Regions from separate parts of the Rummeliibacillus sp. TYF-LIM-RU47 genome, predicted to be linked through region 1. Evidence: a T-box and tRNA genes for the amino acid it is inferred to sense, from the RefSeq annotation. Region 1 holds a T-box; the other holds one or more tRNA genes.
What was found. A T-box is a leader RNA that pairs with one kind of tRNA and senses whether it is charged. The one in region 1 lies ahead of thrS (threonine--tRNA ligase), so its partner is inferred to be a tRNA-Thr.
Positions count from the first base shown of each region.

Region 2: it has a tRNA-Thr gene. The T-box ahead of thrS (threonine--tRNA ligase) is inferred to sense a tRNA for this amino acid. The anticodon was not compared.

Region 1 is NZ_VVIR01000001.1:2,097,534-2,114,410, reverse strand. Features, by position in the region: gene polA (DNA polymerase I) at 1-2,429, shown strand, start outside; gene mutM (bifunctional DNA-formamidopyrimidine glycosylase/DNA-(apurinic or apyrimidinic site) lyase) at 2,442-3,314, shown strand; gene coaE (dephospho-CoA kinase) at 3,330-3,923, shown strand; gene F0527_RS10630 (glyceraldehyde-3-phosphate dehydrogenase) at 4,072-5,094, shown strand; gene nrdR (transcriptional regulator NrdR) at 5,296-5,775, shown strand; gene F0527_RS10620 (DnaD domain protein) at 5,797-7,599, shown strand; gene dnaI (primosomal protein DnaI) at 7,601-8,545, shown strand; T-box leader at 8,604-8,838, shown strand; gene thrS (threonine--tRNA ligase) at 8,937-10,859, shown strand; gene F0527_RS10605 (hypothetical protein) at 11,420-11,671, shown strand; gene F0527_RS10600 (hypothetical protein) at 12,146-12,610, shown strand; gene F0527_RS10595 (hypothetical protein) at 13,006-13,353, shown strand; gene F0527_RS10590 (3-oxoacyl-[acyl-carrier-protein] synthase III C-terminal domain-containing protein) at 13,421-14,404, shown strand; gene F0527_RS10585 (RNA polymerase sigma factor) at 14,823-15,236, shown strand; gene F0527_RS10580 (anti-sigma factor) at 15,311-16,255, shown strand; gene F0527_RS10575 (hypothetical protein) at 16,255-16,539, shown strand; gene F0527_RS10570 (barstar family protein) at 16,659-16,877, shown strand, end outside.
Region 2 is NZ_VVIR01000001.1:455,483-472,359, forward strand. Features, by position in the region: gene F0527_RS02155 (hypothetical protein) at 1-285, shown strand, start outside; gene F0527_RS02160 (DUF2653 family protein) at 273-563, shown strand; gene F0527_RS02165 (hypothetical protein) at 1,302-3,740, shown strand; tRNA gene F0527_RS02170 (tRNA-Thr) at 3,966-4,036, opposite strand; gene F0527_RS02175 (potassium channel family protein) at 4,167-4,553, opposite strand; gene F0527_RS02180 (O-methyltransferase) at 4,715-5,353, opposite strand; gene F0527_RS02185 (hypothetical protein) at 5,337-5,669, opposite strand; gene F0527_RS02190 (WecB/TagA/CpsF family glycosyltransferase) at 5,851-6,564, opposite strand; gene F0527_RS02195 (S1C family serine protease) at 6,885-8,366, shown strand; gene F0527_RS02200 (C40 family peptidase) at 8,446-9,180, opposite strand; gene F0527_RS02205 (C40 family peptidase) at 9,481-10,791, opposite strand; gene F0527_RS02210 (methyl-accepting chemotaxis protein) at 11,002-12,693, opposite strand; gene F0527_RS02215 (NAD-dependent malic enzyme) at 13,272-14,588, shown strand; gene F0527_RS02220 (FMN-binding glutamate synthase family protein) at 14,910-16,487, opposite strand; gene brnQ (branched-chain amino acid transport system II carrier protein) at 16,787-16,877, opposite strand, start outside.

The DNA.
Region 1 (16,877 bases):
TCCGCCACAGCACCTATTCAGAGTATAAAGGCGGGAGACAAAAAACGCCGCCAGAACTATCGGAGCAATTCCCTTATTTAAGGAAATTACTAGACGCGTATCGTATTAAACAATATGAATTAGATCTCTATGAAGCAGATGATATCATTGGGACACTAAGTAAAGAAGCAGATGAGCAAAAACTCGAAGTGATTATTGTATCAGGCGACAAGGATTTAACGCAGCTCGCATCTGATAACACAACCGTGTATATTACACGCAAAGGAATTACAGATATCGAACATTACACACCAAGCCATATTGAAGAAAAGTATGGGCTAACACCTCATCAAATTATTGATATGAAAGGCTTAATGGGCGATTCATCCGATAATATTCCAGGAGTGCCAGGTGTCGGGGAAAAAACAGCAATCAAATTGCTTAAACAATACCCGACCATTGAAGAACTCTATCAGCATATCGATGAAGTTAGTGGTGCCAAGCTGAAGGAAAAACTAGCAGCAAATGAAGAACAAGCAAAAATGAGTAAGGAGCTTGCAACCATCAATCGCCAAGCACCGATAGATATTAAGATTGAAGAGTTAAATTATGAAGGACCTGATGTCGATACGCTGTTCTCTTTATGGCAAGATCTCTCCTTTAAGTCTCTGATTCAAAAGAGCGAATTTGAAACCGAGGAAAAGGAAATTGAAGCCATCGAACTGGATATCGTCGAAACAATAACAAAAGATCAATTAGCAAGTCCAATGGCGATCCATTTGGAACTTGAAAATGAGAGCTATCATACATGCAAACGTTTTGGGCTGGCCTTATCAAACGGAAACAAGACGTATTATATCCCATTTGAACAATTGCAAAATTCACCCGAGTTAATTGATTGGCTTCAGGACGAAAATCAGAAAAAATATGTTTTTGATTCCAAAGCGATACAATCAGCTCTTTATCGAAGCGATATTCATTTAAAAGGAGTAGAATTCGATTTAATACTGGCGGCTTATATCGTGAATCCGGCAATGTCTACAGATGATTTGGCAGCTGTAGCAAAAGAATTTGGTTATCGCGATGTCCAAACCAATGACATTATTTATGGCAAAGGTGCGAAGAAAGCGATCCCGAGCCAAGAAGTCATTGCAGAACATGCGAGCAGAAAAGCGAACGCTGTTTTCCACTTGCAGACAAAGCTTGAAGAACAATTAAAAGAGAATGAACAATTTGATTTATACCGAAACTTAGAATTGCCGCTCGCTTCGATCCTTAGTGAAATGGAAAGTGAAGGAATTACAGTAGATCGGGAACGCCTTGTTGAGATGGGCCGAGAGCTTGCTGAAAAATTAAAGAGTATTGAAGAAGAAATATACCAAGCAGCTGGCGAAAAATTCAATATGAATTCACCGAAACAGCTAGGTGTTATTCTATTTGAAAAATTAGGCCTGCCAATAATTAAAAAGACCAAAACCGGCTATTCTACAGCTGCTGATGTGCTCGAAAAATTGGCACCGGAGCATGAGATTATCCAGCATATTTTAGAATACCGTCAACTAGGGAAGCTGCAATCCACTTATATTGAAGGCTTGTTAAAAGTGATTTTAGAAGATGGGAAAATCCATACACGCTATCAGCAAGCATTAACCTCTACTGGACGATTAAGCTCTATTGATCCTAATCTGCAAAATATCCCAGTGCGTTTGGAAGAGGGACGAAAAATCCGACAAGCATTTGTGCCTTCTCATACCGAATGGAAACTATTTGCTGCCGATTATTCGCAAATTGAATTGAGAGTTCTCGCACATATGGCGAATGATGAAAATCTGAAAAGCGCTTTTGTGCATGATCAAGACATTCATACAAAAACGGCTATGACGGTATTCCATGTAGAAGCAGATGAAGTGACTTCCGATATGAGACGTGCCGCAAAAGCAGTAAACTTTGGGATTGTTTATGGTATTAGTGATTATGGGTTATCTCAAAACTTAAATATTACGCGAAAAGAAGCTGCAGACTTTATCGAACGCTATCTATCCAGTTTCCCAGGCGTTAAAAAATATATGGTAGAAAGTATTAAAGAAGCCAAAGAAAAAGGATTTGCAGCAACCATCTTAAATCGTCGCCGCTATCTACCTGATCTGCATAGTTCTAATTTTAATCTGCGAAGCTTTGCAGAACGGACAGCAATGAATACACCAATTCAAGGCAGTGCGGCAGATATTATCAAAAAAGCGATGATAGATATGGCAAAAGCTTTAAAAGAGCATAACCTAAAAGCAAAAATGTTATTGCAGGTGCACGATGAATTGATTTTTGAAGCACCGAATGAAGAAATCGCCATACTCGAAAAATTAGTACCTGAAGTGATGGCGAATGCCATTAAGCTCCAAGTGCCTCTAAAAGCAGAATTCGCTTCAGGCGATACGTGGTATGAAACAAAGTAAGGAAGTGATAACATGCCTGAATTACCAGAAGTAGAAGGCGTTGTACGTTCGCTTCAACCTGTCGTGGCGGGAAAAACTATCCGCCACGTCGAGGTTTCAAATACGATCTGTACATCGATCAACAAAGGGAAGGCGTGTATTATAAAAGGAATGGACCCTGAGACCTTTTCTAATAGGTTGAAAGGGACGAAGATATTGGATGTTGAACGACGATCCAAATATATATATTTCTATTTGGAGGATGGGGCAGATGAAGCGATTCTCGTCAACCATTTGGGCATGACAGGCGCTTGGTTTCATGTCCATTCGCTCAATGAAATCAAAGAAGAAAAGTTTCGCAAGCATATCCATGTCATATTGGCATTTGAAGAGGATGAATTTCTTGTTTATGCGGATATTAGGCGATTTGGGGAGTTAAGGCTCCTTGATTCGATTGCGGATCATCCGCCTTTGCTTGAGATTGCTCCTGAACCCTTTTCACCGGGCGCACTTGAATATTTCCTAATGAAATCTGCCTTGCCTAAATATGCGAATAAACCTGTGAAAGAAGTAATCATGGACAGTCATGTCGTTGCTGGATGTGGCAATATTTATGCAACAGAAGCGCTTTTCCGAATGAAAATCCATCCGAACAGGAAAATGGCCCGCATTAGTGAAAAGCGGAAAAAAGACTTATTCGCACACATTGTCGCTATCTTACAAGAAAGTATAGAAGCAGGCGGTTCTAGTATATCAGACTATCGGAATATAAATGGAGAAGCAGGGAGCATGCAAAATCGTCTTCAAATGTACGGTAGGAAAGCGTGTCCAATATGTCATACTAATACAAAACAAATGGTAATCGCGGGCAGGAATTCGGTTTATTGTCCGCATTGCCAACATTAAAGGTGAGTGAGTAATTTGATTATCGGCTTGACTGGGAGCATTGCCAGCGGAAAAAGTACAGTAGCGAAAATGCTGGAGGAAGTAGGACTGCCGATTGTAGATGCAGATCTTGTAGCACGCATCGTTGTAGAACCAGGAACCCCCACATTGGAGAAAATAAGCGAAGTATTTGGCAAAGAAGTATTACTAGAAAACTGTGAGTTAAACCGTGAAAAATTGGGAGAAATCATCTTCCATAATCCCGCTAAACGGGTAGAGTTAAATTCGATTATGCATCCAGCTATACGGCAAGAAATGCTGAGACAACGCGATGAACTAACTGAAGCAGGGGAGCCACATATCGTAATGGATATTCCTTTATTGTTTGAAAGCCATCTGCAGCATTTTGTTGAAAAAATCCTTGTTGTCTCTGTGACAGAAGAGAACCAATTAAATCGTCTGATGGAGAGAAATCATTTATCCAAGGAAGAAGCGTTAGCACGAATTGCTACGCAGCTGCCTCTCTCTGAAAAAGAAAAAGGTGCGGATGCAGTCATTTATAACAATCGTGACTTAGAGAATACACGTACACAATTGTTAGCTATTCTAAAAGAGTGGGACATTATTTAATTAAAGTATACAATTGTCTGAAAATATACTGAAAATATAAACTTTAAGCTATAAGCACTATAATAGGTTTTCCTTTCTGTTTAATGTGTTATACTATTTGTGAGATAAGTAATTAAGTATAACGCGCTAAACAGGGAGGATTTTTTTCATGACAGTTTCTATCGCTATTAATGGTTTTGGTCGTATCGGCCGTATGGTTTTCCGCCAAGCGATTTTGCAAGATGATCTTAATATTGTGGCAATAAATGCTAGCTATCCTGCTGAGACATTGGCTCATTTGGTGAAATATGATACAACACACGGTAAATTTGAAGGTGAAATCGAAGCCACTGAGAATGCTTTGATTGTTAACGGCAAACACGTACAACTTGTAAGTGACCGCAATCCAGCAAATTTACCTTGGAAAGAGTTGGGTGTTGATCTTGTCATTGAAGCAACAGGTAAATTCAATGAGCGTAGCAAAGCAGCTTTGCACCTTGAAGCAGGCGCAAAAAAAGTTATTTTAACAGCGCCGGGTAAAAATGAAGACATTACAGTAGTAATGGGTGTAAACGATGATAAACTTGATCTTGCAAAACATGATGTCATTTCTAATGCTAGCTGTACAACAAACTGTCTAGCGCCTGTCGCGAAAGTACTAAACGACACATTCGGAATAGAGAACGGATTAATGACGACTGTCCATTCTTATACGAATGACCAAAAAAATATAGACAATCCACATAAAGATTTGCGTCGTGCAAGAGCATGTGCTGAATCTATTATTCCTACATCTACAGGTGCCGCGAAAGCGCTAACACTTGTATTGCCCGAATTACAAGGGAAATTGCACGGTATGGCATTACGTGTTCCAACACCAAATGTATCACTTGTTGACCTTGTTGTAGATTTGAAACGTGATGTTACAGCTGAAGAAGTGAATGAAGCATTCCAACAAGCAACTGAAGGTTCGCTAAAAGGAATCCTTGAATTTACAATGGAGCCTCTTGTATCAAGCGACTTCAATAGCAATCCATCCTCTGCAATTATTGACGGTCTGTCTACGATGACAATTGGTGACAATAAAGTTAAGGTGCTTGCTTGGTATGATAATGAATGGGGTTATTCTGCGAGAGTAGTAGACTTAACGAAAAAAGTAGTCGCAGGTTTAAAAGAAACTGTAAATGTATAGAATTTAATATCAGATAGCCTTCTAACCTCCTACTAGGTTAGAAGGTTTTTTATTTAATTATGACCTATAAGTACTCAAAAAGAGGCACATGCATTCTATTTATACGCTTGTTCCGTTTTTGGTACACTTTTTTCGGCTATTTCGCACATTTTTTGATATAATAGATAAACTAATATGTTGCGTAATCAGGAGAGAAAAATTATGAAATGTCCAGCTTGTCAATATAATGGAACAAAAGTGATCGATAGCCGGCCTGTTGATGATAATAAAGCGATACGCCGACGAAGAGAATGTGAATCTTGCAGTTATCGCTTTACTACATTTGAAAAAGTAGAAGAAATGCCGCTGATTGTCATCAAAAAAGACGGCTCACGCGAAGAATTTAGCCGTGAGAAAGTATTGCGGGGGCTCATCCGTGCATGTGAAAAACGACCAGTCGCTTTAAATGTGTTGGAGGAACTGGTTTTTAATATTGAACAATGTCTCCGTAGGATCGGCAATGCAGAAGTTCGTTCTGAGGATATTGGCGAGATGGTCATGGAGCGTCTCTCTAAAATAGATGAAGTTTCGTATGTCCGCTTTGCATCCGTTTACCGCCAATTTAAAGATATTAATGTATTTATTGATGAATTAAGAGAGCTAATTGAAAGACAGTCAAAGGAAACCGAAAGTGGACACTAAACAAGGTGGAGATGTGGGCTAATGAACTTATTTAAAGAACTGCAACCAGTTGATCGCTTAACTATTCGTGTGCCTTTTCCCTTGTCCAGCTATGATCGAAAATTAATAACATTACTATATCAACCGTTGATCGGTGCAGAGCCGATCAGCCTTTATTTTTTATTATGGGCAGAAGGAGAAAATATAGATGATTACTCCATGTCCCATTATCATTTAATGAATTCATTAGATTTGCCTATTGCGCGTATCTTTGAATCGAGGATTGCACTAGAAGCAATTGGTCTTTTACGCACATGGCGTAAAGACGAACAAGAAACACGTTCTTTTATATATGATGTCATGCCGCCGCTTGATGCCGCTGCTTTCTTTGATGATCCGCTTCTTTCTATGTTTTTGTTCAGCAAGATTGGCGAAACGGCTTACCGTAATTTGCGCCAGCGTTTTGTGACAAAAGGGTTATCGAACTTTGGGTATCAAGAGGTGTCACGTTCATTCACGGATGTGTATCGTCCCGTTTCGCATAATATCCCATCAGATGGTATCCAATTGACGGGATTACAGGAAAAGCCGAAAGAGCTACCGTTCCACTATGAAGAATTCGATTTTCAATTGCTTCGGACGAGTCTGTCTGAACAGCTTGTCCCTTCTTCCATTCTGACAGCAGAAATTAAAGCTACGATTGCAAAGTTGGCCTTTTTATATCATTTGACTCCATTTGATATGCAAAAAGTGATTCTTCTAGCATTAGATGACGGGATGAATTTAAGTGATCTACGATTGAAGAAAGAAGCAGCAGATTACTATAAACTCACCGTTTCAAAAGAGCCACCGTCCATGCAGCCGATTGCAAAAAAACAAGAAGTATTTGAGCATACGCCAATTATAGAAGAAGACTTAAATCCGATGGAAATGGAATTAATCCGATGGTTTGAATCTTCTTCACCCATCGATGTCCTAAAAGATGTAGCGGGCGGTAGAGAACCGTTCCCAAATGATATTCAATTAGTGGAAGACTTGGTAATGCAATATGAGATGTCAACACCTGTTGTCAATGTTCTCATTCACTATGTTTTTCTGCGTAACCATGGAAAGCTTAACCGCAAATACATTGAGACTATTGCCTCTCATTGGCGACATACAGGTGTAAAAACGGCGCGGGAAGCAATGAAGTTAGCGAGGGAATTTGAAGAACAAAAAAGCAATGACCCAAAACAACAGCTTCCTAGCGAAAAGAAAGATTATACAAAAGAATATAAAGTTCTCAAAGCAAGCGCAGGTGCATTCTATCATTTAGCTCATTTTGTAGACAAGGATTTTCAAAATCCTGCTGCTTTAAAAAAAGAGGCTATTACAATACTGGAGCAAGCCTCACCGAAGGAATTGCTAAGCATGCTTGTAAAAGGGAAAACGCCTTTTGAGAAAGATGTTAAGGTGGTTGAAGATTTTACAGCGAAATATGACGACATTAATAAATCAGTTATGAATACATTAATTCATTATGCTTACTATGTAAGCAACGCTAATCTAAACAGTTCTTTTCTTCAGTCTATCGCAACAAATTGGCGAAAGAATAATGTTCAAAGTGCTGAAGGGGCGTTCAAATTTGCGGAGGATTATCAGCTCCAAAAGAATCGAAAGCAATATACCCCGAAAAATCAACCATACAACCAAAAGCAAAATGTACCTGATTGGTACTATGAAAATAAAATGAAGCAACAGCAGAAAAAAGAGGAAAACAAAGAAACGACTCATACCGATTATGATAAGAAACGGCAAGAAGTAATGAAAAAATTAGGATTGAAAGAAGGAGAGGTGGATTCATAACATGCAGCCGATTAACAGAGAACTGAAAAAAATCATGGATTCACAATTTCAATCACGCTATAACGAAATGCAAAAAGAGATCTTAGAGAATCAAAATGTCCAAAAGTTTCTCGCTGAAAACGATCAAGTTGCCAATAGGGAAATGGTGGAAAGAGGTTTAGGCAAGCTATATGAATATGTCAACCAGCATCATGACTGCAGTGCTTGCGAATCTGTCGCTCTCTGTAAAAATGCTATTAATGGCTTTATTCCGAAACTCACTGTAATCAGAGGTCAAATCGATCTTGAATACATTCCGTGCCAAACTAAGAGGATGGAAGATAACCGTCGCAGGGCAGCTTCGATGATTTCTAGTATGCATATGCCTAAGGATGTATTGAAAGCTCGTATTGATGACTTGGATAAAAGTAATCCTTCTAAGGCAACAATCAGTGATGTAGCAGAACTGTTTATTCAAAAAGTACGCAAAACAGGTGAATTACCGAAGACTGGCTATTATATTTATGGCAACTTTGGTGTCGGTAAATCATATGTACTTGGCGCCATTGCCAATGAATTGGCAACCATGGAAATTAAAACAGTTATGGTATATGTCCCAGATTTTCTAAGTGAATTAAAGAGTGCTATTGGCGATCAAACGCTGTCAGAAAAAGTGGATTTCGTCAAAAAAGCACCCGTCTTAATGCTGGATGATATAGGGGCAGAGAACTTGTCTGCTTGGACGAGAGATGAAATTATTGGTACTATTCTTCAATATCGGATGAATGAAGGTTTGCCAGTATTCATTACCTCCAATTATGACTATGATCAATTGGAGAAACATTTCGCGACAACACAAAAAGGGGAAGTAGATGTCATGAAAGCAGCTCGTATCATGGAACGCGTCAAGGCACTTACTACAGACTTCGAGATGATTGGTGAAAACAGAAGGCTTTATCAAGATTAAATGATTTTACTTGATTTTCAAAAAGATTCAGTTTATAATTTCAAACATAATCTAAATATTAAATGCTTAGAAAAGGACAACAATTGTCTGTACGGCTTAAAGAGAGAGAAGCAACTGGTGAGAGCTTCTTAGTAACGGCATTCAATTTACCCCCTTGGAGCAGCGTCAGTGAAAGAGAACAGTAATTGTCGCCGGAAGCGGTCCGTTAACCGATCTTGAGCTTCGTCTATACAAGGATTTTCTTGTTTAGAAGGAAGAAGGGTGGAACCACGAGCACAAACCTCGTCCCTTTGCGGATGAGGTTTTTTTGTGTATTTAAAAACAAATGGACAAAAAATCTCCTAAGCTTGTGGCCTAGAGCTCTTGAAAAAATAAAAAGGAGAGATGAAAAATGATTAAATTAACATTCCCAGATGGCTCAGTAAAAGAGTTTGAAAAAGGCATTACTACAGATGAAGTCGCTTTATCTATCAGTCCAGGACTACGCAAAAAAGCAATCGCCGGCAAATTCAATGGTGCTTTAGTAGACACAAAAACACCTCTTGAAAGTGATGGTACTATTGCTATCTTAACACCGAATGATGAAGAATCATTAGAAGTTATGCGTCATTCAACTGCACATTTACTTGCACAAGCTGTAAAACGTTTATTCGATGGCGTGAAACTTGGCGTAGGACCAGTCATTGAAGGTGGCTTCTACTATGATATCGATTCACCTGAACCAATCACTTCAGAGGATTTCCCGCGCATTGAAAAAGAAATGAAAAAAATCATCGCTGAAAACCTTGAAATCGTTCGTCACGATGTATCACGTGCAGAAGCGCAAAAACGCTTTGCAGATGATGAATACAAAGTGGAACTTCTTGAAGCTATTCCTGAAGATGAACAAGTATCAATCTACGAACAAGGCGAATTCTTCGACCTTTGCCGTGGTGTCCATGTACCTTCAACAGGAAAAATTAAAGAATTCAAGCTGCTTTCTATCGCTGGTGCTTATTGGAGAGGAAACTCCGACAACAAAATGCTTCAACGTATTTACGGTACTGCTTTCTTTAATAAGGAAGATTTAAAAGCACACCTACAAATGCTAGAAGAAGCAAAGGAACGTGACCACCGTAGAATTGGGAAAGAACTTGAATTATTCACTAATAACAAATTAGTCGGCATGGGCCTTCCATTATGGCTGCCAAATGGTGCGACAATCCGTCGTACAATCGAACGCTATATCGTTGATAAAGAAGTCTCTCTTGACTACAAACATGTTTACACACCAGTTCTTGGCTCAAAAGACTTGTATGTAACTTCAGGCCACTGGGATCATTACCAAGAAGATATGTTCCCGCCAATGGAGATGGATAACGAAACACTAGTGCTGCGTCCAATGAACTGTCCGCACCATATGATGGTGTACAAATCATCTATGCATTCATACCGAGACCTTCCGCTACGTATTGCAGAGCTTGGCACTATGCATCGTTACGAAATGAGTGGCGCTGTATCTGGCCTTCAACGTGTCCGCGGCATGACTCTAAACGATGCACACTTATTCGTTCGTCCAGATCAAATCAAAGAAGAATTCAAAAAAGTAGTGGAACTTATCTTAGCTGTATATAAAGATTTCAACTTGGATGACTACGAATTCCGTCTGTCTTATAGAGACCCACAAGATACTGAAAAGTACTTTGATGATGATGAAATGTGGAATAAAGCGCAAAGCATGTTGAAAGAAGCAATGGATGAATTAGGATTAGATTACTATGAAGCTGAAGGGGAAGCGGCATTCTATGGCCCTAAACTAGATGTTCAAGTAAAAACTGCTATCGGCAAACAAGAAACATTGTCCACTGTACAGCTTGACTTCTTATTGCCAGAACGCTTTGACCTGAACTATGTAGGAGAAGACGGCAAACAACATCGTCCTGTTGTTATTCACCGCGGTGTCGTATCAACAATGGAACGCTTTGTTGCATTCTTGATCGAAGAATATAAAGGTGCATTCCCAACATGGTTAGCACCAGTGCAAGTTCAAGTAATACCTGTTTCCAACGATGTGCACTTCGATTATGCGAAGAGCGTACAAGAAAAACTTCAAGCAAAAGGCTTACGTGTAGAAATGGATTACCGAGACGAAAAACTGGGCTACAAAATCCGTGAATCACAAATGAAAAAGATTCCGTACATGCTTGTACTAGGAGACAAAGAAATGGCTGATGGCAGCGTCAATGTCCGCAAGTATGGCTCTAAGGATTCTGAAACTGTTCCATTTGATGAATTCCTAAATAAAATTTTAGAAGACGTACAACATTTAGGCTAGATGTATCAAAAGCGGCTTTTCGTTTATTAGACGAAAAGCCGCTTTTTGATTTTAAATAAATTTAGATAATTGTTCTTAAGTAGTTTATTTTTGTCGAAAAGTAAGTTACTATTTTTTTATGCTATTTTATTAAAATTTTACTTTTAGAATTCAATCTCAAGAAGGTATCTTGCTACTCTTCTTATGTCATCTATAAAGTATGGGGAAGAATATTTATAGTTGATAGCAAAAGGAGAAATATTAAAGTGCACATATTAATTGGTATTTTATTAGAATTAATAGTAGTAGTAAGTTTAATTTGGCTAATCAATTTGTTAATAAAAGATTATAAAGAGAGTAAATCGAGTTTACCTAAAACCATTCTTTCGATAATACTTGAGGTTACTTTAGGGATGCCTGGTTTTTATGTTACATTTGTGATCGCTTGTTTTCTATTTGGAATTATTCTTTTGTTTTATTATTAAACTCTAAGATTTATTTATAAATTTTAAATTATTCATTATGAGACAAATAGATTTAGGAGTTTAGGGGACAACAATGGTTAAAAGGGGACTAATATATTGAATTACTTTAAACTTTTTATCTTTATTTTTATCTTTATTTTTTCTGCTTTTTACTTGCAAGCTATTTGGGATTTGCAAAAGGGTATCAGTATTAGCACGATGATCTTATCGATTGTATGTATTTTTTACTCGATGGAAATGGCATATAGATTAATGAAAACAACAAAAATTTTCGTATTACCTATCTTTGTAATTATTAGTAACTTTATTACAAATGAGATTTTAAAAATTGATCATCTTATTAAATAATATATAAAAAATGTAAAATTCAAAGGACTACTAACAAAATCCTTTGAATTTTTTATTTAAGATAATTTTTTAAAATTTCCTTTATCCCATTCGTTAAGTAACATTTCCGTACTAAGACCACATAGCTCAGGTTTCCTCGCTAAAGGTTTTAATATCTCTTTTGCTTTTTCTTTATTTACTGATAGAAAATGGGTAGCTGGCTTGAACTTTACATAATCATTTGGATGATCAAGTAACTTCTCTAATTCATTAAGTCTATTCTTCTTAGTTCTTTAAAGATTTTGAAACATATATCATATAATCTATTTGTTTTCCTAGTTTTTTCAACAACTTCAAATGCAGAAATTCCATAATCAATATAGGACACTCCATTGTTTATTAATAATTTGACTTTTAATATTAAGTATAATGCTGATTGAATTCACAAATATCTATAGAGGTTATTAAACTTGTAGAAAAAAGGAGAAATAAGGAATGATCTATCAGAGAAGAGATTTTGAATTGTTAGAGGACCGATATGAAAATGAATTTGTACTTTCTCTCCTAACAAATGAAGAACCAAGAGAACTAAATCATATGTTAGAAGCAAATCCAAAAAGTGTTTTTAAAAATTATTGGGAGAAACAATATAGTTTTGTAATTTTAGTTTCTAATTTCATGTTAGCAAAATTAGACCTAGATTATCTCATTTTTAAAAAGAACAACTCATTTTCTTTGATAAGTATTACAAGAAAAAATAACGTTAATAAAATCCTAAGCATTCTTAGAGAATATGAATATGTGAATGGATTTTGTTTTTTCATAATTAAATCATTAGACGGTTTAAATTTTGAGTTACCAATAGATAGTCAGGAGAGAGTAAAAGTAACTCAGTTATCAAATAATGAAATTGTTATTTTTCAGTTTGATGTAGAAGAAGTAATTTTAATTAAGTATTAAATTCTTTGAAGTCCTAAAGTTAAAGAATTACTTATTTAGGAGCAACATAACTATTGAGAGCTATAATAATAAACAAAAGAAAAGAGTCTAAGTAAGATATATAGTATGCAAAAGTGAGCTAAAGCTCTTAATTCACCTACATCTAAGTCAACGCTCCGGTTAAATGGTAGTAGAAAATTATTATGTTAGATGTCTTTGTAGGTATAAAGTATACTTAATTTTAAAAAATACAGAGACAATTTTATGTGAAAAATATGTGAATAATGTGCCTTTGTATCCTCTTTTATCAAAAATGATTTTGCAACTTTATTATTAGTTTGTTAAAATGTTCTAGGGAAAAGGTAAAAACACCATATTTTCTTAAATATTTATATTAAAAGGGGAAAAGTAAGACTATGTCAGTATCCACTTATAAAATCACAAAAAATATTTCAGCTAAAAAGGTAGAAGTAACTGTGGGAGAACAAATGTCAATCCCAGAAGCACAACGTTTTGCTACGGAATTTCAACAAACAGCAGCTTCAGTTGATGCAAGTAATTTTGAGTTGGATGTAGATTGCACAGGTATGAAAGTGTTGAATCAAGAAATGGCTGAAGCATTAGAAGCTGCTATGGGCCTATATCTTCAAGCAGGATTCAAAAAAGTTATCTTTGTAGTGCAAAATAACACAATATTAAAAATGCAATTATCACGTATTGCCCGAAAAGCTGGATTAACAAATGCTGATGTTATCAACAAATAAATAAAAACCGAAAAGGTTATAGTAATTTACTATAGCCTTTTTGAACATCAAAGGAGAATTTTGCAGCATGAATAATATTAAAATTAAAGATGTGGCTATTTTTCATCCTCAAAACAGTGTAGGTAATGATTATTATACTGAGCATTTTGATAAACAAGGAAAAGATGTTCGGGGTCTTTTAAAAGCAATGGGGAGAGAACGTCGATATATAAACGATGATCCAAATGAAACGCCCTTAACAATGGGAATTAAAGCGGTGAATGCTGTTTTAGAAAAATCAAAACTTACTGCAAAAGATTTGGATATGATTATTTTTACCTCACAAACGCCAGAAACTACTTTACCTTCAAATGCTATTCGATTATTTGATGCTATTAAACCGAAAGCAGAAACAATTGTATACGATTTGAATGCGAATTGTGCAGGTATGACGGTAGCACTAGAACAAGTCAGTCATTATATGAAGTCTAATACTTCGTTACAGTATGCATTAATTGTCGGAGCGGATTATTGGTCCTTAATTAGTGACCCTGAAGATCCACTATGTTATACATGCTTCGCCGATGGTGCTGCGGCTATGATTATAGAAAGAACAACAGAAGATGTTGGTTTTATTGATTCTACATATCATGTAAATACAGTTTTTGCTGAGAAAATGATGTATCCAGCAGAAGGATTAACAAAGGGGATCCGAGAAACAGGTGACTTAAAGTATGCTAGAACCATTCCATTTGATGGTGGCATAGTTCTGGATGCAACCTATGGCATGCTCGAGACTCTATTTAAAAGAAACAATGTAAATCCTAGTGAAGTAAAATACTGTTTTTCACAATTTGCATTAAGTAACATTAAGAAAATTAAAGAGCATTTTAGCTTAACTGATGAACAAGTGGTATACGTAGGGGATGAGTTTGGCTATACAGGTACAAGCAGTCCCTTTATAGCTTTACACGAAGGAGTAAAGTCTGGCCAAATAAAGCGAAATGATTATGTGATTTTCTGGACAATTGGTGCAGGGTTTGAACTCGTGGCAACACTTATAAAATACTAATCATGTTGTATTAAATAATTCACACTCATGTTAGGAAGTAATTAATACTGGAGACCTTAAACTCATAGGGGGATAAGGTCTTTTTACTATATAATAAAGATTATCGCAAGCAAAATAATGTTTATATTAAAGAAACGCACACTGGGGCACATATTTAATTTTTAACAAATTATACTTCTTATTCATTGTTAGGACAGTAAAAAATGTCGACCTTATTCTTTCTGCTTTATGAGGAAATAAGGTCTTTTTTAGTGAGCATTTATCACAATAACTATCTACCTGCTAAACGTTTGTCAGGCTTATAGAAGAACATACTTTCATTGGATTATATAATAGCCAATATATTTTCGGGGTTAAATTACAGAAAAGTGAAACGATATCAGTATTTGTGCGTTGTTTAAGTGAAGGGGAGGGAGAAATGGAGATAATTGATGAATTATTTAGTAAGTACACTAACGATTTATTTAGATTTATATATAGCTTTACACTTGATGTTCACCAATCGGAAGACATACTTCAAGAAACTTTCTATAAGGCATATATTGCGATTGATTCTTATACTGGAGAGTCAATCAAACCATGGCTTTTTACTATCGTAAAGAATACATGTATGGATTATTTTAGAAAGCAAAAGCGAATTGTAATTTCAGAGGATAATTTCTTTTTAAATCTTAAAGATAATATAGACATCGAAAATGATTATCTTTTTAAAGAAACATTCAGTGAAATTATTGCAATTATTGAAAAGTTACCTAAAGACCAAAAGAAAGCCTTAACCTTGAAAGTTTTTAAAAATTTTACTTATGAAGAAGGTGCAAATATTTGGGCATGAAGATGTCGAAATTTAAAACTTTAGTTTTTCGAGCTAGAACCAGTATTAAAAATCAGTTGAAGAGGTGAAGGAGTATGGAACCCAATTATAATGAAGAATTTGAAAAGCAAATTTTATTAAAAGCTAAAAGTAAAGCAAGGTGGAATACAATAATAGTTATTTTTTCTATTCTCTTATTATTTTTGCCTATCAGTTATTTATCTACGGTAATATTTTATAGTGTTAACAATAAGGCAAATGACCATATCTTAGCTATTGAAACTGTATATACTCTAACCGATCCGTCATTAAGAATAGATGATAATAAAGTGAAAAATGCTTTTACCCCTTTATTAGGATTGAATATTAAAGCCCCTTTATTAAAGCGTTATGGTTCTAAAATATATGAGGTAGGAGAATATTCCTCAAGTATGGGGTTTGGTAAAGCCTTCATACAATATAATAGAATGAATATACCGCGATCAAAAGGAATTAGCTTTCCATATGAATTAGTATTAAACGAGGTAGAAAAAGACTCTGATAAGCAATGGGATTCCTTGGAACGATTACCTAAGGGCACAATTGTTGAAGCGTTTTTCTTATTAGATCAATCATATAGCCCTAAAAGAATTCACCGTTTATTCGCTAACAAAACAATAAATGTCTTATGGAATGCGGTTGATACGGGTATAGAGTCTAAAATGTTAGATTCAGAGGGGGCACAGGCAACATTAATTGGTTTTCCCACGGAAAATAGGGCTCCTGAAAATTCAACATTTAGAGAGACAAATTCAGCTGAAGAGTTATTTAAAGAACAGTTGACTTTCTTGAAAAACCATCAGGAAATGGTAGATAACATTACAGGGCAACAATCTATAGCAGCAGGAGAAAGACTTTCATATATTAAAAAAAACGGAGTGAAAGTATTTGGACTTAATGTAGTTGGACCTGTGGAGGAAATCTTAAAAAATAAGAGTAATAATAAGATTAAAGGAATTAAAATTGAAGATGTTGGAACATGGGAATGGAGTGAGAATTAATGATAGAAATTATTAAGAGAAGAGATTATTTTTATCTATCCGGCATAGCTTCAATCATTCTTGGTTTTATAGGATTAGTATTTCTTAATGCCAGTTTGTTGACGAGTAGTATGTTAAATATTGCGTTCCCTCTACCGTTAATAGCAATTTGTTTAGGTATAATGGCAATTTTTAAAAAGCAAAGTAGAGTGTATGGTATTTATGGTATTAGTATCAGCATCTTTTTATTTCTCTTTGTCGTTATCCTCTCGGTTTTAAGTTTAACAATTAATTATCATCCATAAAATATTATTATTTAATGCACCTATATTATAATATAGGTATTTTTAAATCGATTTAAAAAATGCACGTATTATTGTAAACAAATAATATCAGAGCCGATACAACTTGTTAGGAGAAAAACATGAATACAATTGATTTTGAAAATATGGAAGTACTTTTTCATATGACATATGAAAAGAAATTATTTAAAAATTTATATGAACATACAATAGAATCTTACAAAAACAGTGGGAATTTTACTGCTTTAGTAGAGGGAGAGAAATGTAAAAGTTTGAGGCGCTTTTATAAAGAATTTGCGAAAAAACTTGAATTCCCCTCTTACTTCAACAATTATTGGGAT
Region 2 (16,877 bases), 1.6 Mb from region 1:
ACACAAGATAACAAAAACTCAAGCTTTAATAACAAAACTAACAAATCAAAAACTGCTAATTCAACTCCACGAAAAGGCGGGTTTATGCGTGGTATGATGCTCGGAGGACTGGCAGGACTTTTATTTGGCGGAATGCTTAGCAATATGGGTGCAATGGGCAACTTATTTGGTTTATTAATCAATGTTATTGCCATCTTGGTACTTATTATGTTAATCATGAAAGTCTTCCAAATGTTCCGCGGCAACAAAAAACGTGATGAGGACCGAAATGTATGGAAACAATAGTCTTATCAGAAGACCAATTAATTAACGCATTATGCGTATACCATGCACGCCAAATCAATGTAATGCCCGAAAATGTAGAGATCGAGCTTTGCTTTGATGACGATGAAGGTTACTCTGCTGATGCATATTATAATAATCGACAAGATACGTATCGTGTAGCCAATATGTTGTCCGCTATCCGCGCCTACTTACAGGAAGAAACGAACGTAGATCCTTATGCAGCAAGCATCCGATTAGAAATTGATGATGAAGAGGGCATGATTGCCGTTATAGAATAAGAAATAAAGCCATCCAATTATGGATGGCTTTTATTGTGGATAAAAATAAATTTATATTCATGTCTTATATATCTGAAATACAAAGTAATACTATATAGTTTGAAATTAACTAAGCATTTTATTGCTATATGTAGAAACTCTGTAGTGGTGGAATAAAGAAATAGTATATACAAAAAGTACTATACACTAGCGGGGAACAGGAGTATAAAAATAAGATGTTGTTTCACTTACTTTTTTACAAATATATTCAGTAAAAAGCGAATGTTAGTCAAAATTTGTCGAATAAAGTGGTATTAAACCAAAAAAAGACGAACTTTGTAGTTCAAAAGTTTATTTTCAAAATAAAAAAGAACTAGGAAATTGTTAAGGAAAATATAATAATAAAGCTTATAGATAAACCAATGAAAATTAAAAATATGTTTTTATGTAAAAAATTTTATAGTATTTTATCTAATATTAAACATTAGTGGAATTTATAATAAAAAAATACATAATACTAAGTAGAATAATAGTAATAAAAATTGGAAAATGATATAAATTTATTGGATATAATTATATATTATTCATATTTTATTCGTATTTTAATAAAAAAATATAAAAAACTATTATGCAAATTTAAATAATGTGATAATATAGTCGTTAAGGATTACGAATTGAAGGATTTTGGAAAAAAACTTATAAAAATTACGTAGTATCGTAATCCGTAAAATAGTTCATCTATAAAGGAGAATGGGAATTTTGAAAAATTATAAACTTATTAAAACTGCTGCTGCTGTTGCTCTAGGCGCTTCTGTCATAACAGCCGCCTTAGTGCCAGGTTCAACAAGCGCATTTGCAGCTTCTAAATACAAAGTATCAAAAGGTAAATTAGTAAACGCTAAAACTGGTAAGGTTGTAAAAGGTTATGTTGTTTATAATTCAAAACTTTACTACAATGGCAAATTGAAAACTGGCTACAAAACAGTTGGTTCAGGCAAAACAATCAAACTTTATTTCAATGGATCACTTAAAAAAGGTTACAAAACAGCAAAAGAAAATAAATTGTTGTTCTACAATGGATCACTTAAAAAAGGCTACAAAACAGCTGGTAACGGTGAACGCCTTTACAAAGATGGCTATCTTGACAAGGGCTACGAAGTATATGGGGATGTTGATAAAGATCCATCTCTATACTATAACGGCTACCTTAAATCAGGTTACAAAACAGCTAACAACGCAACTTTAATGTTCTACAATGGTAAATTATCAGAAGGCTACAAGACTGATAAAAATGGTACAGTTCTATATAATGAAGGTCGCTTAAACAAAGGATTTGTAAAAGTAGAAGATAAATTTTACAATGACGCAGAGCTAGCTAATGGAACTTTTGAGTATGAAGGTAAAAAAATTGAAATAAAAGATGGTATGGTAGTTTCTTTAAATGTTGAATCTGTAAAAGCTATTGATACTACATCAGCAAAAGTTTCATTTAGCAAAGCAATTGACTCACTTGACAAATCTGCATTCGAAGTAGTAAACAAAGCGACTGGTGAAAAACACGTAGTAAAAGCAGTTACATTGTCTGAAGATAAAAAATCAGCTACTTTAGAATTCTATAATGCATTTGCAGCTAATACTACCTATACTGTAAACACTAAAATAGGTGAAGATAATGTTACAAATGATTTAGTAATAGGTTCATTAAAGCCATCATCAGTGGAAGTAGCAAATCAAACTGTACAAGCTGATACTAATACAGTACTAGATTACAAAGTTAAAGACGAAAGCGGAGTAGATATTACTGCTTCATACCAACCTGGAACAACTGGTGTATCATTTGAATCAGCGTCTACTGCGATTAATAAAACAACAGGTGTAATTAACCTTGCTAAAGGTTCATCTATCAAAGCGAAAGTTGTAATTAAAGATGCTGATAAAGTTTTAGCTGAAAGCTCTGAAGTAACTATTTCTGCACAGGAAGCAGTAGCTTCAACAATTTCTGCTTGGACTGTAACAACTAGTGTTACTCCTGATTTCTCTAAACCAGCTTCAACAATTTATGGTTCAGGATATTCTTTAAAAGCTCAAGCAAAAGATCAATTAGGTAATGTAATTGCTGGTAATTTCACATATGAATCACAAAATAATGGTGTGGCAGTAGTTGATAAAACAACTGGTACCATTACACCTATGGGAACAGGCGTGGTTCCTGTGAAAATCTCATTAGTGAATGATGGCAAAGTAGTAGATACTAAAACAGTTGAAATTAAAGTAAACGCTGCAAAAGCAGTAGACTCGATTAAAGCTGAAAAGTCTTCTTTATTATTATCTAATACATCTGCAGATTCACAAGATTTAGCTGTTTCAGTTAAAGATCAATACGGTAATGCTTTTAGTACTGAGTTGAACAAGGAAGTTTTAGATAAAGACGGTAAAGCACTTGCTAAAGATGTAAATGTACCAACTGTAAAAGTGGAATCTGTAGCTGAAAAAACAGGTGAGTACACAGTAAATATTGCAACAGATAGTACGACAACTGCTGGCACATATACTGTAAAATTAGTAGCTGGTGAAAAATCAGCTACATTCACAGTAACTGTAAAACCTTCTGGGGAAGCAACTTCTTACGTTGCTAAAGAAATTCCAACGACAGTTGATTTAAAAGAAGCTTCTTTAAGCTTTTCTCCTAAGTTATATACTTCAGATGCTGAGGGTTTAACAGTTAAAGATGTAACTTCTGATGCAACAGTATCTGTTTCAGATAACGAAGGTGTAACTGTAAGTGGGGGTACAGTAACTGTTAATAAAGAAAAAGTTAAAGCTGGGGATACATTCACAGTTGTTGTAAAAGTTGGTCTTAATACTGTAGCTTCTAAAGTTGTAACTATAGTTGATACAACTTCAAAATATACTGCTGATTTTAAAGGGTACACTTTAACAGGAGAAATTAAGGGCAATCTAACTAATTTACTATCTAATAATGTAAGAGTTTTGATAGACGGTAAAGAAACAGATGTTTCAAAAACATTGAATGTTAAATCTACAAAATTTGTTGCAACTGATTCTACAGTAGTAAAGAATGATGGAGAACTTGCTGAAGGTACTGCGACCGTATATGTACAAGAAATTACTCTTTCAAATGATAAAGTTGTTACTTTCAATACACCTGTAAAATTCACTGTAAATGTTACTAAATAATTATCTCAAATGCATGGAACTAGTTTATAGGTAAACAGTTTAAGAAAAAGACCTTGATCTCATAGTAGATAAGGTCTTTTTATCTTTCGAGAAGTTCTAAGAGTTAATTGGTGTTTATCTTTTTGTGTGAATATATATTTTGAGGAAATACAAAGTAAACTACAAAAAATAAAACCCCTTCAACGTGAAGGGGTGGCATGTATTTAAGTTGTCGATTTTCTAATATGCCGACTAAGAGAATCGAACTCTTATCAGTGGATTACGAGACCACCGTTTTGCCATTAAACTAAGTCGGCAACAGTTATTTACACCAATAGTATAGCACTTTTATTTTCTTAATTCAGATTTCATGATTTAGGTGATATTCAAAAATGCCCTAGCATTATCTTGACTTATTCTTCTCCAATGCAACTGGGAAGAAATGAATTATTTTTCTTCCTCTTGTCCCTCGCGTTTCCACTTTCCACTTTTAAAGGTTTTCTTAAAATCATCATCATTATTGATGGTCGATTTGGCCAAAAGTATGAGTGTTAGGAGCATTGTGCCTGTTCCAACGATAAGATAGAACATAGTGAATACTTTTCCTATCGCTGTTTCAGGGGAAAGGTTGGTATCGATGCCGGTTGGAATAATGCTCACAACGCAGAAATAGATGGCGTCTAGAACGGCCCAGCCTTCTTTTTGTGTATAAAATAACACGCCTGACAGAATGATGAAAAATAGGGTAGTAATAAGCGATAAAAATAAAGGATGTTTTGATGATTTATACAAAGCTTCTAGCAGTCGTTTTAGTGTTAGGATAAATGAAATCAAAGTGAAAGAATTCCTCCTCGTTATTATTCATTGAATACAGTATCATGCAAGGGAAAATATTTCTAGGTTGAGGGGTGGGGTAGTCGGATAAGCAGGATTAGAAATTGAAAAAACTGCTCACAAAGCATATAGCATTTGCTAGCAGTCAGCATGTTGTATAACTACTTTATAACGCGTGAAACCGTCATTCCGTCGCCGATCGGTATTAATACAGATTGCAACTGAGAGTGTTCTGCGACTGTTTTATTGAACTCTTTCATGAACTCACTATAACGTTTAGGCTGTGAATTTGAATCTGCAACACTCCCGCCAGCTAAGACATTGTCTGTGACAATAATAGCACCATCTTTGGCAAGCTCGATACAAGCGTTTAAATAGTTGATGTAATTTAGTTTGTCTGCATCTATAAAGAAAAAATCATATTGTTTATTATTTTCTTTTAGAATTTGGAGGCTTTCTAGTGCTGGACCAGTCAAGTAGGTAACTTGATTACCAAAGCCTGCTTTGGTTAAATTTTGATGAGCGAGGGTAGCATAGTTTTCCTCTAATTCGAGTGATGTTAAATAACCTTCGCTGCCAAATCCTCTTGCCAAACATATGCCGCTATAGCCGCCAAGTGCTCCAATTTCTAGTACTTCTATAGCTTGTGATAAAGACACCAGCATTGTAAGAAGCTTACCAGAGCCGGGTGATACGGAGATAGAACGCATTCCGTTTTCTTCAATTGATGTCAGCACGTCCTCTAAATCTGTATCTGTTGGAGCGAAGAGGCTATCGATGTATTCATTGATTAATTTCATCTGCTGGATCTCCTATCATTTCTGAAGATTCTTTAGAAGAATCTTCAGTGGTTACAATTTCATCACTTTCTTCTAAATCAAATAGCTGTATAAATTCGTTGATAACCATGTCGAGTGCCTTTAACTCGCCGATTAAGATTGACTTAATAGTTTCAAATTCGGGTTCGTCTAGTTGCTGTTTGATAGTCATACGTTTTAGCTGAAGTATCTCTAAAAATGCTATTGCTCTTCCGCGCCTAAATGTTTTAGGACCCTTTGTATGATGGCCGCCGCCATGATGACGATGTCGGCCGCCTCTTTCCTCATTTGGTCTCATATCGCACCTCTTTCTGTATACAATTGTATACAATTGAATATAAAATTATTGTATACAATTGTATACAATAAATCAATATAAATTATAAGAGCGAATTCTTATTAATAAGATGCTATTGGATTTTTGAATGGAAATTGGGAATATAAAAAAGCCGATTCAATTTAATAGAATCGGCAAATTGTTATTTTGATTGCAACACCTTAAGCAGAAAAAGAGGTATCTTCATCATACGTTTTATACGGGTGGGTTGTGTGATTAGGCGATAAAACCATTCAAGATTAAGCTTGATAAAGAGTTGTGGCGCACGGCGAACATTGCCTGATAACACGTCCAAACTGCCGCCTACGCCCATCATGACACAGTGCTCGAATTGATGGCGGTGGCTAGCTATCCATTCTTCTTGTTTGGGAGCTCCCGTAGCAATAAAGATAAAATCAGGCTTTAAGGACGCTGCCTGAGTAGCTACTGCGTCTCTGTCACCATAGCCATCAGCAGTCCCCACAATATTAATATGGGGGTAGAGGGCGATTGCCTTTTTAGCCGCTGCTTCTGCTATACCAGGCTTGCCACCATAAAAGAAGAATCGATTTTTATTAACATCAGCATTTTTCATAAATGCATGTACTAATTCATAGCCTGGTATCCGTTCCCGCAAAGGCGTACCTAATATTTTAGAACCGATGACAACGCCTATACCGTCTGCGACTACATAGGTGGATCGCTGTACGTATTGTTCATATTGTGCATTTTCTTTTGTTAGCATAACAATTTCTGGATTCGCTGTTACGATTGAAATGGGTTCCTTATTGCTGGTTGCCAAGGTCAAGACATGGCTAACAAACTCTTTTTTGGTAGTATCTACAAAAGGAATGCCCAATATATTTATCTTTTTCATTCAACTTACCTTCCATAACACGTTTTCCCTCATTATATACCACGGAAAGGAATCTTTAAATAAACCGAGTAGACATTATAAAGGAGACCTATGGAAAAGAAAGTAAGGTGTGCATATAGTGCTGAAAATAGGGTAAAACAAATAAGTAGAAATACCTTCGAAAAAAATCTATTTTCTCATTCTATTCTTTGGAATTTATGCTATGATAATCTTTGTGAAATTGAATCTAGAAAGCCGAATTGATAAAATTTTGAAACTTTCATATAGGCTCATTCGTCTATAGTATTGACAATTAAATAATGATAGGAAGTGGATGTGTGATGACTAAAAATCGACGGTATCAGCCAAAGAAAGCATCCATCAAAAGAATAGCTGTATCCATTGTATTAATAGCAGCCATTATCTTGGGTGCGTTTATGCTCCTAACCAAAAATGAAAAGTCAGCAAATGAAAATGAACATATTAAAGTAGAAAAAATCAATAAGCCTAAAAAGGAAGAGACAAAAAAGAAAGAAGAACCGAAAAAGGATCAAGAGGATAAGGTGACAGCTAGCCGTCAAGAGGGAAGTGTGACCAATGATATTCCAGCAACTGGCCAACCAACGACGACCAAAGAAGAAACAAATGTTGTTATGCCTAAAAATGATACCTCTGCAATTATTGCAAACGCTAAAACGCAAGTCTATACGATCGTGACAGATTTGCAGCAAGGTTCTGGATTCCTATTTAACAAAAAAGGAGACATTATCACGAACGCCCATGTGGCGAAAGATGCTTCTTATGTTTTAGTTTCAAATGAGCATGGCCAAGAGTTTCAAGGTCAGGTAATTGGAATTTCTAAAAAGACAGACGTTGCTCTTATACGTGTACCAGAACTGGAAGGGAAAGACCCGCTCGTTTTAGATACAGCACCAGCAAGACTTAACACGCCTGTTATTGCAATTGGTAGCCCGAATAATAAGGGCGGCACTTCAACTGAAGGAAAAATCACAAACATCGGCGCAGAGTTTACGGATGAATACACATATAGCGGACTATACGAAATGACGGCTCGTTTGCATCCTGGTTCTAGCGGTGGCCCACTGATTAATGCAGAAACAGGTAATGTAATTGGTATTAATTCGATTATTTTAACAGATCAACCTGAAATAGGTTACGCTATACCAATTAAACAAATAATGAATTTGATTACAGGATGGTCAAACAAAGATGTAGAAATCGATATTGATAACGATCAAGATTTTGATAATGATCACAGAGATGAAGCATATCTAGGGAAAGACTTGATAAAAGATTATATCGATAGCTTCTATGATCTTGTACCACTTGCTATTAAAGACCCTGTTAAAAGACCTTCATATGAGTCCTATATTCTACCAGGAAGCACAGCGCAAAATGCAGCATCTAAGATGTTAGAAACATACACAGCTGAAGGCAGAAAGTATAAAGATTTAAAACATTCAATCGGCAATATTCAAATCACAGACGATTATGCGACTGCCGAAGTTGACTCTACATTCACTTATGTAGATAAAAATAAGCAAGAGCATCAATTGAAAGAAAAAATAATCTATAAAATTGTTATCGACGACTATGCAGATTATCAATTTAAAGAAATTACAATCAGCAATACTCAAGACGATGGAGCCTCTGCAGAGGAGTTGGAGACACCAGAGCAAGATACTGATGTTGAAGAAACACCAGCCGTACAAACGAAAAGCGTTAAGGAAAACAAATCTGTTGTAGAACCAAAGTCAACTGATCCTGCAAGTGAAGAAGAAACTTATCAAACTGCATCCTAATAAAAAAGCTCAGCTACGTTAGCTGAGCTTTTTTAACGTACGATATATTGTTCTAACGGGCACTACTTATAACGTTCAGTTAGCGAATGCTACCGTAGCTATGAATGTAATTTTTCCAATAAGTGCTCATTGTTTGGTATTGTACATGGCTGCCTGCTGCATGTACAATCATGCCATTGCCTGCATAAATTGCCACATGTGTAATAGCACCGCCACCTACATTAAAGAATACTAAATCTCCTGGTTGTGGATTGCTTGTATATGGTAGGGCAGTACGTTGCTGACGACTAGTACGTGGTAAAGTAATACCATGTTTGCCTAACACGTAGCGTGTAAAACCACTGCAGTCAAAGCCAGATGGAGTGGTTCCACCATAAACATAAGGAACACCCAAGTAGTTTTTAGCTGTATTTACAATATCACTTTGATTTGTACTAGAAGAAGTTGTTTTAACGCCAGCGCCAGCTTTTAAGTAAGCTGCAGACATCCAGCCTGTTTTGCCTTGTGCACTAACTTTAAACCATGTTCTACCTGAAACAACTTTTTTGTAGCTTGCATTTACAGTTTTATTTTTTTTGAAGTAACCTAACTTTCCTGCAGATAGAGAAGGTGCCTTACGTAATGTTAAGGAATTTGCAGTAACATGGTATTTGCCGCTGATTTTAACAGCTTGTGAGCTTGAAACCATTGTAATAGATGTATGTTCTGTAGTAGTTGCTGTATCGTGTTGTTCCGCTGCTTTTGCTTGGCCAAATCCAATTGTTAATGCTAATGCGCCTGATGCGATAGCCGTTAAGAAAGTTCTCTTTTTCATGAAAGGTCCTCCAACTATTCTAGTGAGTTTTTTTATATCTCGTAGTTATTTAAGTTCAATCGTTATAGTTCAAATGTTATGTTTTATTTCGTTTTTTACAAGTATAACTTTATAAAAAATCTGATAAATTAACAATGCTATTTCGTTTACAGTTATATTACAGTCTTGTAACAAAAATAGAGCATAATGATTACAGTTCGACAAAAACGTTGATATATCAAGCTTTCTCAATGTAAAAAAACCTTATCCAAAAATATTAGATAAGGTTTAAAAGTTAGTATTATAGGGAAAATTTATAACTTATAAATCATAAAATCGTTTATAGCTATCAAAGTGGCTCTTCCAATAAGATTCATTTACAGAAGATACCTGTACATAATCACCACCGGCATGGACGAATTGGCCATTCCCAATATAAATGCCTAAATGCGAGATACCAGTCTTGTACGTATTTTTAAAGAATACTAGATCGCCAGGTTTCGGACTGGAAACATAGTAAGAACGCGCTTCGTAGCTAGCAGCGCTTGTGCGGCTGATGTTTTTATAACCAGCTTGTTTAAATACATAGTAAATAAAACCGCTGCAATCAAAGCCGCTTGGTGAAGAACCTCCCCATACATAAGGTGTTCCTTTCATAGAAAGCCCAATATTAATAGCATTTTTTAATACAGTAGATGACGCTTGTCCAGGTGTTGGATTAGAAACACCTGTTGTATTCTCTTTATCTTGTTGGACTGTTGTTCCGCTATTTTTTACAGCGAGGACTTGCCCAACGCGAATCATATCTGAAGTTAATCGATTCCAAGATTTTAGCTGTGTGATTGTTATACCGAATTTGTGGGCTATTACCGAAAGCGTATCACCTGACACCACAGTATATTTTTTTGCGTTTGAAGGCGCTGCTGGAGTCTTACTAGGTGTCGCTGGTTTCGTGTTATTGCTTGCTGGTTTTGTTGAAGACCCATTAATTTTTAACTTTTGACCAACATAAATAACATGATTTTTTATGTTATTATTTTTTTCGATTGACGCAATGGATACGTTAAAAGCTGCAGCAATCTTTCCTACATAATCACCTGATTTGACAGTATAGGTCGTTGCCTTTTTGCTTGTCGTTGGTTTTGGAGAATTATTCTTGTTAGAAGAAACATGAGTGACTATAGTGCTTGAGCCAGGTATCTTCAATGTTTGGCCAGCAAAAATAAGGTCATTTTTTAGGCCATTAGCTTTCATTAAGGCTGATAATGTAATACCATGATTGGCTGCAATTTTTGCGATATAATCGCCTGGTTTTACTTTGTACGTACCAGACTTTTTGGTAACAGTTGTCGTTTTACTTGTTGTACTTTTTTTCGGAGCAGAGGTTTTCTTGCTCGCACTGTTGCTCGTTGTGCCTGAGGTTTTTAAGGTTTGTCCTACATAAATAAGATCTGAAGTCAGATGGTTCAGTTTTTTAAGTTTGGTAATTGTCGTATTTTTCTTTTTTGCTATGACATATAGTGAATCACCACTTTTTACCTTGTATGTATTAGTACTTGCTTTCGCATCTTGGTCATGTATTACAAAAGTGGTAGCACATACAGCTAGAGCAGAAACGATTGCTTTTTTCATATAGGTCACTCCTTTTGGGTTGGATCTTATGAGTATATTTTATTAACTGTATTGTAGAGAAAAATGGGATTTAATACAATCAACTGACGAAAAAAGGGAGTTTTGATAGATAGATTGAAATATTTTTAAAATATATGTAGGAGTGGTAGCTACTAAAGGACCATTAAATAAGTAGGTAAAAATAAAAAAAGCGCAATTTGCGCTTTTTCTTTACACTTGAAACACTTGTATTTGTTTGTTTAATGTTTCTGCTAACTGGCTCAATTCTTCTGCTGAGGCTGTAATTTCTTCAACAATTGCATATTGCTCCTCACTTAGGTTAGCAATCTCTTGAGTTTTTGAATTTGTTTCTTGTGAAATAGCATTTACATTTTCAAGGGAAGCTGCCGTTTCCTGAGAGGCTGCTGCCATTTCTTCGGTAATAGTCGATACTTCTTGTATTTCATTAGAAAGATTGATAGACATTGTATAAATCTCCTTGAATGCTTTACCTGTTGTTTGAATACTATTGAAACCATCATCAGCCTTTAAATTGACTTGTTCCATTTGCTGTACTGTTTTATGCATATACTTTTCGATATTTTCGGTTGTTTCACGTATTTCATTCGCTGAACGTGCCGATTCCTCTGCAAGCTTTCGAACTTCCCCGGCCACTACCGCAAAACCTTTACCATGCTCCCCGGCACGAGCCGCTTCTATTGCTGCGTTAAGTGCTAACAGATTCGTCTGCTCCGAAATCTCAGTAATCGTAGAAAGCATGCTGTTAATTCTCTTTGAACTATTCGCGAGCTCTAATAAAGAAGTTTGGGTTTCTGCCACTTCTGCTTTGATCTCTTTTATTTGTTTGACCGTATTCTCTAGATGCTTTCCACCAAATACCGTTTTGTCTGATGAGTTTGCAGCTGATTTAGCAGCAGAAGCAGCTGATTCGGCTACAGCGCTAATTTGGCTAGCAACAACATTCACTGAATTCGTTCCATTTGTTAAATAGTCAGTTTGCATCGCAGAATCAAGTGCAAGCTGATCAATTTTTTGGCTTACATTTTTAGTTGTATTATTGGTTTGCTCAGTACTCGCGTACAATTCTTCGGAAGAAGCTGCTAGATGTTCGCTCGTTTGTGTTAATGTATGGATCATGTCTCTTAAATTTTGGTACATGCCATTAAATGCTTCCGAAAGTTCATCGATTTCATCTTCTTGTCCATGGTGAATTGGTTCAATTGCTAAATTGCCATTCGCTACTTCTAAAACAAAATTCTTTAGTGAGTATATAGGTTTCATTTTATGAGAAAAATAAGATAGAACTACTGCAATATAAATCATAAATAGCGCTAGAAGACCAGCCATTGTGATAATGCTCACTTTTACCTGCGTTTTAGCTTTTGCTACTTGTTTTGCTGTTAATTTTTTTAATGATTTGTCAAAAGAATCAATAGAGCTGCTGATATTATCCTTTAATAAACTATATTCAGTTCCATAAAGTATATCTTTAGCTTGGACGAATTCCTCGGATTTTGCTAATGCGATTGCTTTTTCTTCTAGTGGTTTAAGTTGTTCTGATTGTGTAATCGCGTATTCGGCAAGAGCAATAATATCTTCTGGAAGTTGATTGCTCTTTAATTTTTTTAAAGTCTCATCAGCGTTGAGTGAGGATTGGACCTCACGTTCATAAGCTTGCAAGAAACGGCTAGAGCCAGATTCTGCGTATGTACGAATATTAGAAGACTTCGTTTCAGTATTCTTCATCAATGAAAGAGCAATTGAACTGTCTTCACGGTTAATTCTTTCGATTTTGTTTTGGTTGGATATACTTTTTGCCAGGTATCCTAAACTTAATCCGTTAAGAATAACTAAAATAGCTGTAATTATGATTGTCAGACGAATCATCTTTTTAATGCTCATTACCACACCTCATATTTTCACAATGAATTTTGTAACTTTTGACTGAATTTACTTATACTTTTACTAGTATAAATGTAACTGCTCCATCTGAAAATAGGCTTGTTTGCATTTTCGACAAATTTTTCTTAATTTAGTGCAAAAATAAGATGATTACTTTAAAATAAAATAGAATTACTGTGTAAAAGAGAAGATTTAGTATTCAATACAGGAGGAATAAAATAAAAATAAAGGTTATTCCTCGGGAAATAAGTCGGATTAAATAGTAAAAGAACCGCTAAGGGGGAAGCGGTTCTCTTGGGGGAAGGTTTTTTCACATGAATTTATATTTCAAATCGAAATATGCTATGGGAGTTGGATGATTATATTTCCAGTATAACTAAGTACTACAACTTCTATACACTTAATTTCTAATGGAATTAATTTTCTTGTAGCAAAATGAAAGAACTTCTAATCCGTTTATTTTGAACAGAAATCTTGTAAGTTTATAGGGAGTATATTTACCTTTAAAGACGAAAGGGGTAGAATGTATTTCTAATCGTCACAAAATAGTCATAATAGTGTAAGGTGGAGGGAAATATATGGCAATACAAAATATTATACGTAGTCTAATAGTAGAAACACCATCAAAACCAGGAAATTTCGCTAAAGTTGCAAAAGCGATCGGCGACCAAGGTGGCGATATCGGCGATATCAAGACGCTAAAGATTGGCACGTTATCTACAATTCGTGATGTTTCTTGTACATGCGACAGTGTAGAACAATTGGATGCCATTGTGGGTGCGTTAAATGGTTTAGAAGATATTACTGTCCGCGCTGTTTCCGACGATGTAATGAAGGCTCATGAAGGTGGAAAAATACATATGTCCAGGAAGATTGATGTTCGTTCACTTAGTGATCTTCGACGTATTTATACACCTGGCGTGGCAAGTGTCTGCCAAGAAATTGAGCGCTCACCTGAGAAAGCAAATTACTTTACAAGCATTGGTAATACAGTAGCGATTGTCACAGATGGTACTGCTATTTTAGGGCTTGGTAATATAGGATCTGTTGCTGGGATGCCTGTCATGGAAGGAAAATCTGTGCTGTTTGACCAATTTGCAGGAATTAGCGGTATACCAATTCTACTTGATACGAGTGATCCTGATGAAGTCGTTGAAACAGTAAAGCATATTTCACAAGGGTTTGGCGGGATTCTTCTAGAGGATATTGGTTCACCTCATTGCTTTGAAATTGAAGAACGCTTAAAGAATGATTTAAATATACCTGTTATGCATGACGACCAACATGGTACTGCGGTTGTAACATTAGCTGCAGTTTTATCTGCTAGCCGTTATGCAGGAGTTGACTTAAAACAAGCAGTTGTTGGACAAGTAGGTCTTGGAGCTGCAGGACTTGCCATTTCTCGTATGTTGATTGAGTATGGCGTGAAAGAAGTATGCGGTAGTGATTTACAAGAAAGTTCTTGTGACCGCTTACGTAGTTTCGGTGGTACAGTCATGAATTCTTTAGAAGAGCTCATGCAAAAATGTGATATTGTGATTGCGACAACTGGTGTCAAAGGTCTTATTAAACCAAGCATGGTGAGAAAAGGGCAAATCATATTGGCGTTGTCCAATCCATACCCTGAAATCACACCAGAGGAAGCATTACAAGCAGGAGCAGCCTATGCGGCTGATGGACGACTTGTAAACAATGTTCTTGGGTTCCCAGGTATCTTCCGCGGTGCTTTAAATGCTAATGCAAAAAGCATTACTTATCCGATGTTGCTGGCTGCAGCAAATGCAATCGTGGATGCTACACATAATGGCGATTTAGTGCCACACCCACTAGATCCGAATGTCCACAGCTCTGTTGCAAAAGCAGTGGAACGAATTGCATTAAAAGAGTTAGATTAAAATAGGTTGGATAACGGAATATCCTGCCTGCTTTCTAAATAAAAAAGGCAACTTTTGTTGGGTTTTCAACTGAAGTTGCCTTTTTACTTTAATTTTAGGTTTGCCAGGTATAAATATATATAAATGGTCTTATATTAAGATGGTAATGCTAGCATGTATGTTTTTAGTTGATGGTAAGTGAGGTAGATTCCAACAGTTGTAATAATCTCTTTGAAGAATGGCTTTATACGAAAAAACGAGCATAAGAACGACGGAATCATTCTTATACTCGCTTGTATTCATCATCCTGCTAAAAGAGCAGGGGAATTCTTTCTATTTAAATTAAAATTTAGGATTAAGGTTTTCTACTTTATATACACGGCCATGTTCATCTTTATAGACAATATGTTCGCTATTAAATTTAGTAGGAGAATCCAGGCCGGCAGCAGCTGCTACTCGGTAAAGGCCTTCCCGCATTGTTAAAATATAGTTAGTAACGCGGAACTTTTTCTCATCAACGATTAAACCATTTTGAAGTTTTGGATCTGTTGTAGCTACTCCTGCAGGACATTCATTTGTGTGGCAACGTTGGGCCATAATGCAGCCTACTGAAATCATAAATCCACGTGCTACATTGATTAAATCTGCGCCAAGGCCAAGGATAACTGCTGCACGATCTGAAGTGATAATTTTACCGGAAGCTATGATTTTAACACGGTCTCGAACACCATGTTTTACAAGTGCGTCATGTAAAAGGACAAGACCGCTGTGCAATGGAAGTCCAACACTATCAGCTAAATCTTGATAAGTAGCACCAGTACCGCCTTCAGCACCATCGATAGTAATGAAGTCAGGGCCTTTGCCAGACTCTTTCATATATGAGGCAAGGTTGTCTGCATCATCTGGACTGCCGATTACCACTTTAATGCCGACTGGAAGTCCGCCTACCTCACGAATTTGTTCGATAAAGTCGAATAATGATGGGAAATCATCGAATTGGCGGAAACGGTTTGGACTGTTGATTGTTTTACCAGGTACTACGTTACGGATACGGGCAATCTCTTCGGTTACTTTATCACCTTCAACGTGGCCGCCTCGTGTTTTTGCACCTTGAGCCAATTTTAGTTCAAAAGCTTTTACTTGTGGTATAGCAGCTTTTTCTTTTAATAATTCAAAACTGAAGTCGCCTTCAAGTGTACGGAAGCCAAATAAACCAGAACCAATTTGTGCGATTAGGTCAGATCCACCAGCTAAATGGTGATCGGAAACGCCACCTTCACCAGTGTTCATCCAAGAGCCTTTGGCTAAGCCGATCCCTTTTGATAAAGCGCTAATTGCATTTTTCCCTAAAGCACCATAACTCATCGCTGATTGGCCAACCAAGCTCTTCACATGGAAAGGCTCACGGCAATTAGGTCCGATGACTACGGCGTCTTCATCAGGCAATAACCATGGTTTAGCGACAATTTTTTCAGTATGCTCTTTACGGCTAATTAGGCTATCTGAATCAATTACATATTTTTGTGTTTCAACTGTTTGTGTTTGGTCTACGCGCATTTCTTCTACTTGTTTAGTAAATGTGGCATTACGAATATAATATCCTGGTTCTTCAAAATTTCTTTTTGAACCAAATCCGATGACATTACTCAAGTATTTCCCAGGTAATACGACATGTAAGAAGTCTTCTCGACTAAATGGTTTCCCTTCATTGTCTCCGTCGAATAGATATTGTCGAAGCTCAGGACCGACTTTTTCTGTAATATAGCGGACCCTGCCAAGAACCGGGAAATTTCGCAAGATGGCATGTTGTTTTTGTTTTTTGTCCATTATTTGCAGGAATAATAATGCGATCCCTAGAACAACAACAAAGATTGCCAATAAAATTAAAATAATCGAAGCGACTAATTCATACCACTCCATTTTTGTTACACCCTCAATCCTTTGTGTCTAATTTATGAATATATCTCAATAGCGTATTAAATATATCACACTATGAGATGAATTCAAGCTTTTGTTCTTAAAAAGTTGAGTCTTTTATAAAACTTTTGAAAGCGTTTTTTTATAGTTGTAAATTTAATCAAAATTAATAATTATATAGGAGGTAAACGATTGCCTATCTCAGGTTAAAGGGAAGGTTTAAAATATTGTTTTATCCTATTAAATGAAAGCACAATAAAAAGCGATTAGAGATTCGCTCTAATCGCTTAAATAATAATATATTATTTTCTTTTTAGGAAAAGAGAAATAATCCAGCCAATCACTGCACCTATTAAAGCGGGAATGAGCCATCCAATTCCTGTTGTATAGAGT